Regions from separate parts of the Paenibacillus sp. lzh-N1 genome, predicted to be linked through region 3. Evidence: riboswitches for the same ligand, from Rfam matches in the RefSeq annotation. Region 3 holds a riboswitch; each other region holds the start of a gene.
What was found. Region 3 has a riboswitch for glycine ahead of C0638_RS13855 (alanine/glycine:cation symporter family protein). Riboswitches for the same ligand answer to the same signal wherever they lie in the genome.

Region 1 (5,906 bases), 170 kb from region 3:
AATTCGTGTTTACAATGCCCGGGATAAGGCAGGTCAAAATACGGAGCCAGCCGATGCATCATGTAGTTGGCATTGAGTACAGCACATTCGGACACTCGCTTCAAGCCATCAGGGCCGTAGCTACGGATATAGGCATAGGCACGGACGAGAATGCCGAAGTTGCCATAAAAGGCTTTGACCCGCCCAATAGAATCTCGCTGCTCCCGATCCCAGCGGTACATACCCTGCGGATCACGTACGACAAGCGGCTTGGGCAGAAAGGGAATCAGTCGCTGCTTTACGCCGACGGGTCCAGCGCCCGGGCCCCCTCCACCGTGCGGAGTACTCATCGTTTTGTGCAAATTGAGATGCACCACATCAAAGCCCATATCCCCAGGGCGGGTAATCCCCATGATAGCATTGGAATTTGCGCCGTCATAGTAGAGCAGGCCACCTGCGTCATGCACAATTGCGGCAATATCAGTGATTTGCTTCTCGAACAGACCAAGCGTGTTCGGATTGGTCAGCATGAGCGCAGCGGTGTCGTTGCCTACGGCTTGACGTAGCGCATCCAGATCCACCAGCCCTTCAGGGGTGGAGGGAAGGGTGATTGTTTCGAAACCCGCGACGGTTGCACTGGCGGGGTTCGTTCCGTGCGAGGAATCCGGCACGAGCACCTTGGTACGTCGCTCGCCACGTGCTTCGTGGTACGAGCGGATCATCATCAGCCCGGTCCATTCGCCATGGGCGCCAGCAGCGGGCTGAAGCGTAACGGCATCCATGCCGGTCAACGCAGCCAGATCATTTTGGAGCGTATGCAGTAGCTCCATAGCCCCCTGGATGCTATCCTCCGGCTGATATGGGTGAATTTTAGCAAAGCCTGCGTAACGGGCAACATCCTCATTCACCTTCGGATTGTATTTCATCGTACACGAGCCAAGCGGATAAAATCCGTTGTCGACGCCGAAATTGCGCTGGGACAGGGCGGTATAATGGCGAATAACATCTACTTCGTATACCTCGGGTAATGCCGCAGGTTCGCTGCGCAGCGCATAATCCGGCAAAAGCTCTGCCACCGGGCGACGGGGAACGTCGCAATCGGGAAGGGAATAAGCGATGCGACCCGGACGGCTCAATTCAAAAATGAGCGTTTGATCGTGTTCCTTTAACAGTTCTTGTTTCTGATCCTGTCCGGTGTGTGTCATAGCAATCCCCCCAAGGTGTGTACAAATTGGTCAATCTCTTCTTTGGTTCTTTGCTCCGTCACGGCAATCAGCATGTGACCAGCAAGTTCCTCATAGTCCCGGCCCAAATCGTAGCCAGCGATAAATCCGGCAGCTAGCAGCTCGGCCTGGAGTTTGCTCATATCTGTACCCTCAGGCAGTTTAAGGGCAAACTCATTAAAGGTTGGTGCGTTAAACGAGGTAGATAAACCTTTCAAGCTCAGCAATTGCTCTAACGCATAACGGCTTTTATGCAAATTTAGCTCGGCTACTTCCTTGATCCCCTGTCTACCCATGACAGACAAATATACAGATGCAGATAAAGCGAGCAACGCTTGATTGGAGCAAATGTTAGACGTGGCCTTTTCGCGGCGGATATGCTGTTCCCGCGCTTGCAAGGTCAGCACGAAGCCGCGTTTGCCGTTACGGTCTGTGGTTTGGCCTACGATACGTCCAGGGATACGGCGCATATGCGCCTGGGAAACGGCAAAGTAACCGCAGGTCGGACCACCGAGGGAGGATGAGATCCCAAGTGGCTGCGCGTCTCCTACAACAATATCCGCGCCTTGCTTACCAGGGGTCTCTAGCAAGCCTAGTGCCAGTGGATTGGCACTAACAACCATAAGCCCTTGATGCGCATGGATGAGGTCAGCCATCGGCTTCAGATTTTCCACGGCTCCGAAAAAGTTGGGATTTTGGATCAAAACAGCCGCCGTCTGTTCCGATACGGCCGTGGCTAGCGCATCGACATCCGTTACGCCATCCGAACAGCCGATTTCCACAATGTCCAAATCCAATCCGCGTGCATAGGCTGCCAATACCTGACGTGCCTCTGGATGGACAGACCTTGATACGATAAGCTGTTTACGACGCGTGGCGGAAGCGGCCAATGAGCCCGCTTCCGCCAGAGCTGTAGCCCCATCGTACATGCTGGCATTAGCTACCGCCATACCTGTCAATTCGCAAATATACGACTGGAATTCAAAAATGGCTTGCAACTCGCCCTGGCTTACTTCCGGCTGATAGGGGGTGTAGGCTGTGTAAAATTCGGAACGTGAGGTGATGTGTTGGATAACGGATGGAATATGATGATCATAAATACCTGCACCAAGAAAGCTAGCATGTGTATCTGTATTGGCGTTTCGTCCGACCAGCTCGGTCATGTGGCGGGTTAAGGCTCTTTCGTCGAGCCGAGAGGAAAGAGGGAGTTCCCCTTGGTATCGAATAGCCTCTGGAATGTCGCTGAATAAATCATCAATGGATGATACGCCCACCACACGCAGCATTTCGGTTTGGTCTTGTTCGGTCATGGGGAGATAGCGATGCTGCTTCATAGGTTCTGGCTCCTTTCGAAAAGCAAAATTTAGATAGTAAATTAGCTAATACATAGTCGTAATTGGAAAATCCAGAATTTTATATCTGACATGATCGCTTTTTTAGAATGAAGAGGATTAAGATCGGCGTAGCCGTTTATAAAAGGGGGCTGGGACCACTTCCGCACGCAGGCGTTTACCACGAATTTCGACCTCCAGCGGTGTCGATAGGGTGCTAAAACGACTGTCCACCAGGGCCAGCCCCAGATTACGCTTCAAGGTGGGCGATTGAGTACCCGTTGTGACCTCACCGATGTGTTGACCTTCAGCGAACACCGGATAATGAGCGCGCGGGATACCGCGGTCAATCATTTCCAGCCCGATTAACTTGCGAGGAATTCCTTGTTCTTTTTGACGTTGCAGTGCTTCCCTGCCGATAAAATCTCCTTTATTCAGCTTGACGAAGAAACCTAACCCAGCCTCAAGCGGTGAAATTGTGGCAGATAACTCCTGTCCGTACAACGGTAGCCGTGCCTCGAAGCGCAGCGTATCGCGAGCACCAAGTCCAGCGGGAATCAGTCCATACGATTCACCGCAACGAAGCAAACCATCCCACACGGCGGGTGCTTCCTCAGCAGGGATATAAAATTCAAAACCGTCTTCGCCGGTATATCCAGTTCGCGAGACAAGTGCTTTTGCTCCGAACAATTGCACGTTCTCATGGAATCGGAAAGATGCCAGATTCGTAATATCTGTATCTGTCACGGCTGCGGTAATACGTGCTGCTTCCGGTCCTTGTAATGCCAGCAATGCTATCGCATCAGACACATTCTCCAGATGAACCGATGCTGGTACGTGGCGTATGAGCCAATCCCAATCTTTGTCGATGTTGGAGGCATTCACAACGAGCATGTAGCGCTCTGGTCCTTTGCAATATACAAGCAAGTCATCGACTGCGCCTCCATCGGGGTAACACAGGAGTGAATATTGTGCTTGGCCCGGTTCCAACTGGCTGACATCATTTGTGGTTACCTGTTGCAAAAAAGCCTCAGCTTCTTTGCCTTCAACCAAGAACTCGCCCATATGCGATACATCGAATAAACCTGCACGTTGTCGGACGGCCTCATGCTCCTTTTGAATGCCGCTAAACTGAACGGGGAGTTCCCACCCGCCAAAGTCAATACAACGAACCCCGGGCTGCGTCCCGTAGGACGAATATAATGGTGTTCTTCGCAAATTAGACATTTTTTCACTCCTATCCAGTGTAATCGGCTAAACAAAAAAGACAGGCTAAAAGAAACGTATAGACGGCAGTCCATACTCTTCTTTCAGCTCTGTCCTTGATACCAGAAAGTTACCCCGGTGTGAACCAGGTTTCCCCTTGGGTGATCCGCTCTTTTCACGGATGCTCTCCAGAGATGCGTCCGGCAGAGGTCCTTTTGCCTGAGAGATTCACCTGCAATGCAAGTTTACTCCTTCGGCGCTACCTTTTGGATCAACGGTATGTTACCCGGTTTTGCAGATAACAACTTGATCCGATTCGCGTGCCCAACTGTCTCACAAACGACAACAGCGATGCGAATATTTTTGGTAGTCTCTCCCTCCGCGTTCATCCGCGTTTGCAGTTGTCGAGGTATTTTCAAAAGCAATTACTATAACCCATTAATACGCAAATCCATTCAAAATGTCAATAAAAATGTCATATAAAACAATATGAAAAACATTTATTGTATAAATAAGGATATGTAAGCGTTTGTTACAAGTTATCATTTTTTTATAGACTGCGCTATATGAGTTGGTATGGAGTATTTTTGTTAGTATTATTGACATGGATGTTCTTGTTGTCATAATCTTAACTTGTCTAATACAGGTGATCAAAAGCATTTTATTCATGTGGAAGTGAGGCGAAGCAGGATGAGTGAAGTGAAACAGCAACTTTGGTATACAGACGAACATGAGTGGGTTCAGCGCACAGTGGATGGGACGTTGCGGATCGGCATTACAGACTTTGCACAGCATCAATTGGGTGATATTGTTTTTGTGGAATTACCTGGGGCGGGAACAACGATTGGACAGGGGACGGAGATTGGTACAATTGAATCGGTGAAGACCGTATCCGATCTTTTTGCTCCGGTGACGGGAACCGTTTTGAAAGTAAATGAAGCTCTGGAAAGTACACCTGAGCTGGTGAATGAATCACCCTATGAAGAGGGTTGGATGATCGAAGTAGAGATGAGCAATGGTGTCGAGGAAGCTCTGGGCAAGTTGCTGTCTGCGGAGCAGTACGAGCAGTTGATTTCGGATGAGCAATAATGAGCAATACAGCATGAAATAATAGCGCTTTATTCTGATTTTTTATATGGATATTGAATTAAATAAGAGCATCGTAGTCCGCTCAGTTTTTGTATAAAATAGTCGCTATGACCTGACATAGCGGCTATTTTTTTGTTGTCTTTTAGAAGGCGTATTTACGTTGCTTGCGCAGGCTTAGAAGAGAGCCTCTTTATACAATTGCACAGATTTACAACAGTGTTTTTTCGACTAATTTCTATTGTTATCGGCCATATTAAGAAGAATTATGCAGGTATAATGCCTTGTCGTTACTTTAAATTTAAATGTTGTCATCAACGTTCATGACGAAAGTACGTTTTCATTTCGTTGATGAAGATAGCGCTGTCATTTAGTATGAATTTTAAGAAAAGGTAGTGATGCTATTTACTCACAAGGAGGATATGAATATGAGCACTGTGGACACAAAGTCCAGTTCAAACGGTGGCGCTCGTGTCGCCGTACAGCGTTTTGGCCGTTTTCTCAGCGGTATGGTTATGCCTAATATGGGAGCCTTTATCGCATGGGGATTAATTACGGCCCTTTTTATTCCGACCGGGTGGTTCCCGAATGAGGGTTTTGCACAACTGGTTGATCCGATGAAAAATTATTTGCTGCCGCTGCTGATCGGTTACACGGGAGGCACGATGATTCACGGACAGCGTGGAGGTGTGATCGGTGCCATTATGACGATGGGGGTCATTGTGGGGGCCGATATCCCGATGTTCCTGGGCGCGATGGTAGCTGGTCCGCTGGCTGCATGGATATTGAAGAAGTTCGATAAGGCCATTGAGGGCAAAGTCAAATCAGGTTTTGAAATGCTGGTCAATAATTTCTCGGCTGGGATTATCGGTGCCATTCTAGCATTACTAGCGCATGTGGCGATCGGCCCGGTCGTGCAAACCATCAGTCAAGTGTTGTCGACAGGGGTACAGTTCCTCGTAAACGCAGGGCTACTGCCGCTTGTCAATCTCATTATTGAGCCTGGAAAAGTATTATTTCTCAACAACGCACTGAATCATGGAGTATTGAGTCCGATTGCGCTGGAGGAAGCTGCAAGAAC
Region 2 (5,906 bases), 1.8 Mb from region 3:
CCCGGATGGATCGACTCAGGATGTTACAGAGTCTGCCGAGTGGAGCTCCAGCAATACAGCCGTGGCAGATGTTCTGAAAGGCACTATTACCGGCTATAGCACAGGGAAGGCGACAATCACAGGTAAATATGGCACGATGTCCGCTACGATTGCGGTGGATGTGGATCAGACGAATAAGCTGAAAGCCAGCGAAACCAACATTTTTCTCCGTTTGGATGAATCAAAAAAAATACAGGTATCTGCTGTGTACCCGGATGGTACGGTAACAGATATCACAGATAAAGCTGCTTGGACATCAAGCGATGAAAAAATTGCAACAGTGAATAAAGGAACGATTATGGCCATTGGAGCGGGGTCGGCTACAGTGACCGCTAAGTACGGAGATAAGACGGTTTCGATCAAGACAGATGTTGAAACCTCTAGATTTCTGGATTTAAGCGAGGACAAGCTCAGCTTGAATGCTAAGGAATCCAAAAAGCTCAAGCTGACCGCAACCTATGTAACAGGGACGGAAGAAGATATCACAAGTAAAGCAGAGTGGAAGTCCAGTAATGAAGATATCGCTTTTGTCAGCGGGGGAGAAGTCACAGGTTATAAAACAGGTGAGGCAACGATCACAGCTTCTTATGGCGGCAAAACAGCCACAGCTACCGTATCCGTAAACGTACCTGGTGATCTATCTTTGTCCTCTAAAACGGCAACGATAGATATTAATGAGGACTATACTGCGACTCTGACGGCTACTTATGCGGACGGGCGTAAGGAAGATGTTACAAAGGATGCAGAATGGACTTCAAGTGCGGAAGATATTGCTTCTGTGTCCAAGGGAACGATTACGGGTAAAGCGGCCGGTAAAGCGGTTATTACAGCAACCTATAACGGCAAAAAACTGACGATAAACGTACAAGTGGGCCTTGTAGACCGTTTGGAAACAGACTCGCGCGTAATTGCACTCGGTGCTCAGGAAACGAAGCAGCTGAAAGTAACAGGCGTTAAGAGTGGCGGTACAAAAACAGACGTAACCAAGGACGCCACTTGGACTACTAGCAATGTAAAAGTAGTTGAAGTTAGCGAAGGTTTGATCAAAGCGAATGCTAGCGGTAAGGCAACGATCACTGCTTCATATGGCAAGCAAACCATTACATTTACGGTAGAAGTAGACGTAGCGCAAAAGATTGAAGCGGATGCCATTGCGTTATCACTGAAATCCGGGGATCAAAAAACGATTGCGATTGTGGTTAAATCCAGTGATGGTAAAGAAAAGGATGTTACAACTCAAGCTGAATGGAAAACGTCCAATTATAAGGTAGCCACCGTCAAAAAGGGTCAGGTTACCGCGGTCAGCTACGGTAAAGCTAACATTCAGGCGAAGTTCGGCGGTAAGGTGATCAGCGTGCCTGTTGATGTTGATACGCTTAAATATCTGCAAACGGACGAAGTCGCCTTGACTTTGAAGGCAGGGCAGCTGGCTAAGGTTACGGCTACAGCCACGTATAAGGATGAGTCGGAGAAGGATGTTTCCAAGCCGGCTGTCTGGTCCTCATCCAGAATTATCGTTGCGACCGTCAAAGACGGTAACATTAAAGCACAGGGTAAGGGCAAAGCTGTAATTACAGTAAAATATGCTGGTAAAATGACGAAGGTACAGGTAGCCGTTCAGTAATCTATAACCGTCTGAAAAGAAAAAGAGCAAGCATACGTCTAGGGACGGCATGCTTGCTCTTTTATTTTTAAGGGACGTACTCGCTTCTTAATACAGAGGAGGTTACCCCAATTATGGCTTATGCTTTTTGACCGATGTGTTGCGAGTAAGTGATTCGGTCAAACGCTTGCCAGTGGGGGTCTGGGCCAAGCCGCCTTTGGCGGTCTCGCGGTGCTTTGACGGCATTGCGCTGCCGACTTCAAGCATCACGTCAATGACTTCGTCAGACGGAATGGCGCTGCGCACACCCGCCAAAGCCATATCCGCTGCGGCAAGTGCGGTCACGGCTCCCAGCCCGTTGCGCACGATACACGGAATCTCGACGAGTCCGGCGACGGGGTCGCATATCAGACCGAGCGTGTTCTTGAGCGCTAGGCCTACGGCGTGAACGGCCTGCTCAGGTGTGCCACCGCGTAGCTCGACCATAGCGCCAGCGGCCATCCCGATGGCTGAACCAATCTCAGCCTGACAGCCTCCCTCCGCGCCGGAAATGAAGGAATTGTTGGCGATGACGTAGCCAATGGCTCCGGCTGCGAACAAGCCGTGCACCATATGCTCATCATCCCAGCCGAACCGCTCCTGCGCACTAATGAACACACCGGGGATGACTCCGCATGAACCTGCAGTGGGCGTGGCGACAATGCGCCCCATGGACGCATTAACCTCCGACACGGAGAGCGCATAAGCCATGGCGAGCGCGGAGGCATCGCCGGAGCAGGTTTCCCCTGTCCGCAGATATTCGGCTAAGCGCTTGCCGTCGCCGCCCGTTAATCCACTGCGGGATACGGTGTCTTGCGTCTGACCACGATGAACAGCCTCTTTCATGACTTCATAATAATCAGACATTTGGCGGAAAATTTCTTCTTCCGTTGTATTCGTCTCTTGTACCTGCTCTTGAATCATCAGGCGGCCAATCGTGGTGGATTCCTCAGCGCATATAGCGCTGATTTCATGCAGATGGCTAAATCGCATCAGATTCAGCTCCTTTTTTCAAATTAATCATTTTAATTTCGTACATATGTGGTAAGGATTGTAGTTTTGCGATTAATTCAGCTGTAGGAGGACTGTCCGTTTCGATAGCTGTAAGTGCTTCTCCATCCCGACCTTTGCGATCCACGTGCATATAGGCAATGTTAATGTCAGCAGCGCCGAGCGCTGAAGTCACCGCACCTAATGTACCGGGCTTATCCGAGTGAAGAAGCACCAACGTAGACAGCTCTCCGGTCAGGTTGACTCGGAATTCGTTGAGCTGCTGGACATGGATGCTGCCACCGCCGATGGAGGAACCCAGCAGTGTACGCTGATCCTCACCCTTCCACAGCTCAAAACGGACGGTGTTCGGATGGGGGGCGGGTAGTCCGCTGACGGCAAATTCCACCATCATCCCGGCCTGCTCCGCCCATTGCTCGGCATCTGGAATTCGGTGGTCGTCTGTATCGTAATTGAGCAGTCCTGCGATGAGCGCCAGGTCTGTACCGTGTCCTTTGTATGTGTCGGCGAAGGAGCCGTACAGTGTCATGCGGGCACGGTCAGGCTGCGTCCCGAGCCAGTGACGGGCAACGCGTGCAAGCCGCACCGCGCCTGCAGTGTGTGAACTGGAAGGTCCGGTCATGGCCGGACCGATAATGGAAAATACATCTTTGAAACGCATGGTGTGGCCCCCTATATGTTCTAGTACCATAGTATATGGTATTTCCGCGTTTTTGCGCGGCTATGACGGTTCCTAATGCTGACGTACAATGTGAGCGCAAAAAAGGACAGGATAAGGAAGTTTCCCTTATCTCTGTCCTCGTTACCTGAGAGTTTCGTACGGTGTCCTTACCGCCTTACCCCTTGGGTGGCTTGCGCTCTCTCCAGAGTTGCGTCAGATGACGATACATGGACCTGAGAGATTATCCGCCAGCCGGGTGTTGGCGTCTTGCTCCTTCGGTGCCGCCAGCGTGTAAGCCCCTGGACAGACTCTCCCGTCATCTTCATTCGCGTATACCGTTCTACATATCTTTCTTAGCGTAATGTATGCTGTGCTCGGTGTCAATCGCAGGGTTCAATTTTTACATAAACAAGCGAGTTTCCGATAAATAAGAATAAAATTTACATAATTATGGATGAAATCAGGAAGGAATTAGAAGATTGATAGCTAATCTGATAGAGGACAATTACATTTATGAAATTATAGGAGGGATATTGACGTATGGTAAAAGGCTTGCGGTTCACAGGTTCACGCTTGAAAGGGGTGCTGCATCTGGCAGCGATCGTATCGCTGCTGATCGGGATCTTCGTTCCATTCGGTCAGGTCAAAGCGGAGGGAGCACTGACAGTAGCCGAGGCACTCCAGCGCCAAGGCAGTGGAGGCACAGTGACGGTGGAAGGTTACATCGTCGGACATGCTACCGGATCGAAAACGGCTAATTTTTCTTCTCCGTTTGCGAATGATTTTAACGTACTGATTGCCGACCAGGCCAATGAACGAAGCACGTCTAATCTATTGGATGTACAGCTGACATCAGCGTACAGAGGGCAATTTGGGCTAACAGGCCATCCTGAGCTGATTGGCAGCAAAATCCGTGTGACGGGTACACTTGGCGCCTACAATAATTTTGGTGGAGTGAAAAGTCCAAGCACTGTTGAACTGGTGAACGGAAGCGAGCCGGGGGAACCAGGTGAACCTGGCGAACCTGAACCTGGAAATCCGGGTCAACCCGGTACTACACTGCCGGATGGCAAAGGCAAAAAGGTGCTGTTCGATAATACGCACGCACAGACGGCTGGGGCAGCAGATTGGGTCATTGAAGGCGCCTTCTCCGACTTTGCCAATGGACTGCGTAATGTAGGTTTTACAGTGGACCAACTGAACCGTCCCATTCCTTTTACTTATGGAGAACAGGCCATAACCTATGATAAGCTGCGCCAATATGATGTGTTCATCATCGGTGAAGCGAATGTTGCCTTTAAGGCATCCGAGCAGGCTGCCCTGCTGCAATATGTGAATAACGGGGGAAGTGTTTTCTTCATCTCCGACCACTATAATGCGGACCGTAACAAAAACCGTTGGGATTCCTCTGAGGTTATGAATGGCTACCGTCGTGGAGCCTATACTAATCCGGCCAAAGGGATGACTACAGAAGAAGCAGCATCACCGGCGATGCAGGGGTTAACTAGCTCCGATTGGCTGGCGACCAACTTTGGTGTTCGTTTCCGTTACAATGCACTTGGCGACGTGAATGCTACGGACATTGTAGCCGCAGATCAATCCTTCGGCATTACCAAGGGTGTACGCTCGATTGCCATACATGCGGGATCTACGCTGGCTATTATTGATCCTACCAAAGCCAAAGGAATTGCCTATATCCCTACAGGTACGAAAAAATGGGGCAATGCTGTAGACCAAGGTGTCTATAACGGTGGAGGCCGTGCGGAAGGGCCTTATGCTGCGATCTCCAAGGTAGGTCAAGGCAAGGCAGCATTTATCGGTGATTCTTCCCCTGTAGAAGATGCTACACCGAAATATGCGCGTGAAGAAAACGGACAGTCGAAAAAGACATATGATGGTTTCAAGGAAGTGGACGATGCCACCTTCCTGGTGCAAACGGTCCAATGGCTTGCGTGGAAGCAGGACTACACCAAATTATCCGATGTGGCAGGTTTAACGCTGGATCAACCGACGAAGCTTCTGCCGTTTGAGGAGCCTGCGGCTTCCACAGAACCGCAACCCGAGCCTTGGTCTGCTCCAGCAGCAGGCTACAAATGGTACGATCCAAAAACGTTCAAGTCGGGCTCTTATGGAGCGGCTTCGTAATAAACGTAAAGAATTCAGTGTGAGTGGTTGGGTGCTAGTTAGCCGTTTGATCCTCTGTAGGGGATCAAACGGCTTTTTTGTGATGAAAATTAACCTGTGGTTGGTTATTTGATTACATTTTGTGCCAGGAAAGTCGCGCTACTGCTGGATCATTGATTTTTTAAATGATGTTGATAGCATAATCTTAATTGATATATCCATATACTGGTGATAGGATGTATTCAAATTATTCCGACAAAAACGGTATGTAATGTTCATGAGAGGTTTTAAACATCAAACATGGTGAGAATAAGCGGGACAAGACCATGGAGAATGGAGGAAGCGCGCATTGAATATCAAACCCGTGTTGGAGATTAAGGGATTATCCGTATCTTTTCGCATCAAGGATCAATATCACCCCGCAGTCGA
Region 3 (5,906 bases):
CTCTTTGTAGAAAAGATAAATAAACTATGTCATTATATGCGTTCTTCAGTATCCCACTTTCTATCTGTGAAAAATAAAACTGAGCATCTTGTATTGAGACACTCTGAAATCATAGCCATCTCAAAAGGTGAAAACAATTACATCCATAATGAACTTTGTATTGCAACGGATTCACACAACTATTTTATTTCCGGAACGTTGAAAGCGGTTTATGAACAATTAAAATATCCGTTTGTGTTTATACATAGGTCAATAATCGTGAATTTAGTTCATATACGTAAGTTTTCAACTACTTCTGTTATTATGTCAAACCAACAAGAATTTCCTGTAGGTCGTTCTCACGCTAAATCGCTTCGTGAGGCGTATGCTCGTTTTATAATTTCTCGTTTTCAGGAAGGGTGAGTTTTTTGAATCATTGCGTTTACATTAATGTCACCTCGTTTTCTAATTACTCTTTATTTTTGTTTAGCACAACAAAGCAAAGTGATTTTTCCAATCCAATAGTTAACCTTTTTTTACTTTTCGCCTCTTTATACTTCATACTTATTATAGTACTATTCGTTCATTATTTAAAAAAAGGGAGAAAATACAAGATAGGGATTATGTATTATTTTGTAATATTAATAGGAACATCGTTTAACTTATTCATACATTATAGTTTATTTTCTTTAATGAAATATAATTCATTCCTTATAATGTCAATAATATGTATTATTGGAATGAACGTAATTATTGTCTTTCTAATGGACAAGCTGATAGAAAAGTCAAACCTCTCACGCTTTTTTCAAAAGCAAATGCTGATGCAAGAAAAACATTATAAAGAAACAACTCGATCTCTTAGTGATATCAAACGAAGTATTCATGATTTCAAAAAACAGTTAATATTTGTCCGTGCTTGTCTACAAGAACAGAGGACGGAAGAGGGTGTTAATCACATTAACCAAACTCTAGAAAATATAGAATCACCACGACTTCATATAACAACAGGACATCTTGTTATTGATGCCTTGGTAAATCACACTTTCAGCATCGCTGATAAAAGTGGGATAGCTTTCTTTCATCAAATCCATATTAACCCTGCAAACATTAGTATTGGAAGTCATGATCTATGTATTGTCTTAGGTAATGTTTTCGATAATGCTATTGAAGCTGTAAGGCAGCTTCCTAGAAAGAAAGAGCATTCAATTCATTTGGAAATTTTAACCGATAATTCTGCCCTATGGATTTATGTTCGCAATTCAAAAAGTAATTGTCTCAATACAGCATTCTCAACCAAAACATACAATTCCCCTTCAAAAAAACATGGGTATGGATTACTTAACATCCATCAAGTAATAAAGAAGTACGGTGGTTATTTAAATACAACAATTACGGATTCAAATTTTCAAATTACGATTATGATTCCATGTAATAACCCTTAGATTTGTAAACATTATGAATTAATGGCTATTCAGAATAAATAAAATGTCGGTAAATACCAGTCTTATAACAATTAAAAGGGAGTGTCCTCAAGCCTGTGATGGCTGAGAGCACTCCCTTTTATTATTTATGAATTGATCGTTTGTCCTTTTTCTTCTACTTGGATAGCCGCCCCTACATTGGCACCTGCAAGAATGCCCTTTTTCTTATTAGGATACAAAGAGTTCATATAGGTGCGAGTTTCGGCAACGACAATTCCCGACAAGCCGAGCAATGCAATCAGGTTCGGAAAAGCCATCATTGCGTTAAAAATATCTGCCAGCAGCCAGATGGCATCGAGCTTGATGAACGCGCCTCCGGCAACCAGTATGATGAACAGATAACGGTATGGTTTAATCCACTTGACCCCAAGCAAATATTCAACACAGCGTTCCCCGTAGTAGTTCCAGCCAAGTATCGTTGTGAACGCAAATAAAATAAGGCTAATCGTCACGAGCTCTGCTCCAGCCGGAAAGGCACTGGAAAACGCATGTTGAGTCATCAGACCTCCATCATCATTTCCACTCCATATTCCCGTAACCAGCAATGTAAATCCTGTCAAATTACAAATAATCATCGTATCGATAAAAACGCCCGTCATGGATATTAGTCCTTGTTCTGCGGGCCATTTCGTCTTAGCTGCTGCTGCTGCGATTGGCGCACTTCCCAAACCAGCTTCATTTGCAAAGATCCCTCTGGCAACTCCGCTTCGCATTGCCAGCATAATCGTGGCTCCGGCAAAACCACCCGTCGCAGATGTTGTCGAGAAAGCCCCTTGTAATACTAGCGCGATCGCATGAGGAAGCTCTCCTGCAAACTTAATGAGTACGATTAAACAAACCACGATATAGAGCCCCGACATGAATGGAACAATCTTTGTGGATACCTTGGCGATACTTTTGAGTCCTCCAATCGTAACAACAGCCGTCAACACGGAAATAATGATTGCTGTAACTACTGTTGGCACGCCAAAGCTACTCTCCGTAGAAGAAACGATAGCCTTTACTTGCGGAAAAGTACCGATTCCAAATAGTGCTACAAGAATACCAGAAAAGGCAAACAACATCGCCAGCGGCTTGAAACGGCGGCCAAGCCCGTTTTCAATATAATACATCGGTCCACCCGAAAATTGTCCGTTCCGGTCTTTAACACGGTATTTAACGGATAATAACCCTTCCGCATATTTGGTTGCCATCCCGAAAAAAGCTGCAACCAGCATCCAGAATAATGAACCGGGCCCACCCAGTTTGATCGCTGTTGCGACACCGACGATACTTCCCGTACCTACAGTAGCTGCGAGTGCCGTACTCAATGCTCCAAAGCTACTGACATCCCCGCTGCCTTCGTCCGGCGCTTTACCAATTAGCTTGAGCGCTAAGGGCAATCGAATAATCTGAAGCATCTTCAGACGGATCGTTAGCCACAACCCAGTGCCCATGACGAGAATTAGAAGCGGCGCTCCCCACATCCAACTGTCAATTGTTTCTAATAAATGTACCAAATTCATTTCAACCCGCTCCTCCAGCATATTAAAAAACAAAAAAGAGTCAAATCCGTTGATTCGACTCCTGGAGAGGTTAAAGGCACGAAAAATAAACCAATTTGTACAGGATTTTATCTCTAAAAAGCCTAGAGTATTCCCTGTCACAGGTTATTCGCGTCTCTGTCCTTTTGCCTGAGAGTTTAAGCAGATGATAATCTGCGGTGCACCTTCGGCGCCCAATTAAGGGTCTCTCCAGAGTTCTGTCCGTTTACGGTCCCTGCTTGTTGCTGTAAATCAGCTTAAGCACCTGAGAGTTTTGCCCCTTCGGTCGGAACTTTCGTTCCATCTCCCGCAAACATCAACCAGACATATGAAATTTTTATTTATTATACAGAAAACTTTCAGCGTATTACAAGTGAAAAATTTGTGAAGCCCTCTGACAAATCAATAGGGTGTCTATACAAAAAGCGGGTACAGCAGATTGCATCCTAATTTTCTCTGCTGTACCCGCCAAAACGATATAGAATTACAATTCTTCGCCATTGGTTGCTATCACATTTTTATACCAGTTAAATGAGTCCTTTTTGGAGCGTTGGAGCGTTCCGTTACCGTCATCATCCAAATCAACGTAAATAAATCCGTAGCGCTTGGACATTTCGGAAGTAGACATGCTCACAAGGTCGATAGGACCCCAGCTGGTGTAACCAATCAGATCAACACCGTCAGCAATGGCTTCCTTCATTTGGGCAATATGCTGACGCAAGTAATCAATGCGATACGTGTCATGCACAGAGCCGTCCTCTTCTACCTTATCGTACGCACCCAGGCCATTTTCCACGATGAACAGCGGCTTTTGGTAACGGTCATAAAACGTATTTAGTGTAACACGCAGGCCGATCGGATCAATCTGCCATCCCCAATCGGAGGACTGCAAATACGGATTTTTCACACCGCCAATCAGGTTCCCTGCTGCCTTTTCTCCTTCTGGACCTGCCGATACGGTCAAGGTCATGTAGTAGCTAAATGAGATAAAATCAACCGTATTATTTTTCAAAATTTCAGCATCGCCGGGTTCTGTCTGGATCACAATATTATTTTCTTCAAAATAGCGGTTCATATAGTTGGGATACTCCCCACGAGCATGCACATCCGTAAAGAACAGATTCATTTGATTTTCATGCTGTGCTTTCAGAATATCCTCTGGGTTACACGTATGCGGGTAGCTTTCAATGCGAGCCAGCATACAGCCGATCTGAGCACCCGGAATGATCTCATGTCCCCGTTTGGTCGCCAGTGCACTTGCTACAAATTGATGGTGCAATGCTTGATATATCGCTTGTTGCTTGTTTTCTACACGGTCAATAACCACACCGCCGCCAGTAAACGGACTCATAGTCATGACATTGATTTCGTTAAAGGTCAGCCAGTATTTTACTTTATCCTTATAGCGTGTAAATACTGTTTCGGCATATTTTACGTAATGATCTACGACTTCGCGTCCCAACCAGCCATTATACTTCTGTGTCAGACCTAGCGGTGTTTCATAATGTGACAATGTTACCAACGGCTCAATACCATACTTGCGCAGCTCATCGAATACATTGTCGTAAAATTGCAATCCTGCTTCATTCGGCTCGGCATCATATCCATTCGGGAAAATCCGCGACCAGTGGATGGACATCCGGAATACTTTAAAGCCCATTTCTGCAAACAAAGCAATATCTTCTTTGTAGCGGTGGTAGAAGTCCACTCCTTCACGCTTTGGAAAACGGGCGTTTACCTTCCCTGCCAAGATGTCCTCCAGTCGTTCAGACGAAATTTCTATAGCATGATCGTTTTTACGTTCTGCCTTAGGTACATAGGCTATCATGTCTGCGCTGGACAGGCCTTTTCCATCTACGTCAAAAGCACCTTCCAATTGGTTGGCTGCAGTTGCCCCGCCCCATAGGAAGTTTTGCGGGAATCCTTTTAGCGTCTTCGTCATGGTATGAAAACCTCTTTTCTTATCTAATGTTTTCACTCTAGTCAATAACCCATCAGGTGCTGCAATGCGAATCAATAACTAACGGTGACCGTTATCCTTTGAAATGCACCGATAGATGCTTTAAAATAGACGTAATGCCCTCATAAGCATCCTAATTGTTGTAACGCGTTTCATGTCAAGTATTTTTTTCTTAGGTGAGGAGAAGCATCATGTCGAATCTTGATCAAATTGCAAAACTGGCGGGCTTTTCCAAAGCTACGGTATCCAGAGTGTTAAATCAGTCCCCCCATGTAAGCCACGAAACCAGAACTAAAATTTTAAAAATCATGCAGGAATTAGATTATGTTCCTAATCGGAATGCGATTTCTTTATCCAAGGGCCAAACGCTTCAGATTGGTATCATCACATCAACTATTAATGAAATTGTTCTGGCATTTCTGGACAGCTTTGTAGAAATCGCAGGACAATATGAATTTCAAACCATTATTTATACTTCGGGAGAAGACAAAAAGAAAGAGCTTCAAGCTTTCGAGGATTTAAAAAGAAAAAGAGTCGATGCGCTGGTCATCATTTCCTGCGTGAATGACACTGATTTTTTGAGTACTTATTGCAAATATGGACCGATCGTGGCATGGCAACGAATGGAGCATACCGATATTCGCTCCGTCGCAATGGATCAGTATGAAGGATATATGTTAGCGCTCAAACATTTGATACAAAAAGGTTATACACGTATAGCCAATGCTTTTGGTCGTCCAAGCAGCATCAATACTCACAGCAGACAACGAGCTTATGAGCAGATCATGAGTGAACACAATCTGCCAGTGTTGCAGCACTGGAACTATTCTTCTATTTATAACATTCGTGACGGCGAACAGGTTGTACGCAATTTATTACAGCATCGTGAGGAATTTCCGGAGGCTATTTTGTGTGCTAACGATTATGTAGCAGTGGGCATTCTCTGCGAAGCGCGCAGACAAT

Region 1: another riboswitch for glycine. It lies ahead of gcvT (glycine cleavage system aminomethyltransferase GcvT); the one in region 3 lies ahead of C0638_RS13855 (alanine/glycine:cation symporter family protein).
Region 2: another riboswitch for glycine. It lies ahead of sdaAB (L-serine ammonia-lyase, iron-sulfur-dependent subunit beta); the one in region 3 lies ahead of C0638_RS13855 (alanine/glycine:cation symporter family protein).

Annotation. Positions count from the first base shown of each region.
Region 1 is NZ_CP025696.1:3,204,504-3,210,409, forward strand. Features, by position in the region: gene gcvPB (aminomethyl-transferring glycine dehydrogenase subunit GcvPB) at 1-1,184, opposite strand, end outside; gene gcvPA (aminomethyl-transferring glycine dehydrogenase subunit GcvPA) at 1,181-2,536, opposite strand; gene gcvT (glycine cleavage system aminomethyltransferase GcvT) at 2,654-3,760, opposite strand; glycine riboswitch at 3,840-3,936, opposite strand; glycine riboswitch at 3,937-4,036, opposite strand; gene gcvH (glycine cleavage system protein GcvH) at 4,430-4,828, shown strand; gene C0638_RS14625 (PTS mannitol transporter subunit IIBC) at 5,254-5,906, shown strand, end outside.
Region 2 is NZ_CP025696.1:1,270,790-1,276,695, reverse strand. Features, by position in the region: gene C0638_RS05775 (Ig-like domain-containing protein) at 1-1,663, shown strand, start outside; gene sdaAA (L-serine ammonia-lyase, iron-sulfur-dependent, subunit alpha) at 1,775-2,674, opposite strand; gene sdaAB (L-serine ammonia-lyase, iron-sulfur-dependent subunit beta) at 2,664-3,353, opposite strand; glycine riboswitch at 3,565-3,679, opposite strand; gene C0638_RS05760 (DUF6359 domain-containing protein) at 3,894-5,498, shown strand; gene C0638_RS05755 (ABC transporter ATP-binding protein) at 5,827-5,906, shown strand, end outside.
Region 3 is NZ_CP025696.1:3,037,220-3,043,125, reverse strand. Features, by position in the region: gene C0638_RS13865 (LytR/AlgR family response regulator transcription factor) at 1-402, shown strand, start outside; gene C0638_RS25700 (sensor histidine kinase) at 801-1,421, shown strand; gene C0638_RS13855 (alanine/glycine:cation symporter family protein) at 1,547-2,965, opposite strand; glycine riboswitch at 3,112-3,207, opposite strand; glycine riboswitch at 3,219-3,303, opposite strand; gene C0638_RS13850 (glycoside hydrolase family 1 protein) at 3,468-4,925, opposite strand; gene C0638_RS13845 (LacI family DNA-binding transcriptional regulator) at 5,135-5,906, shown strand, end outside.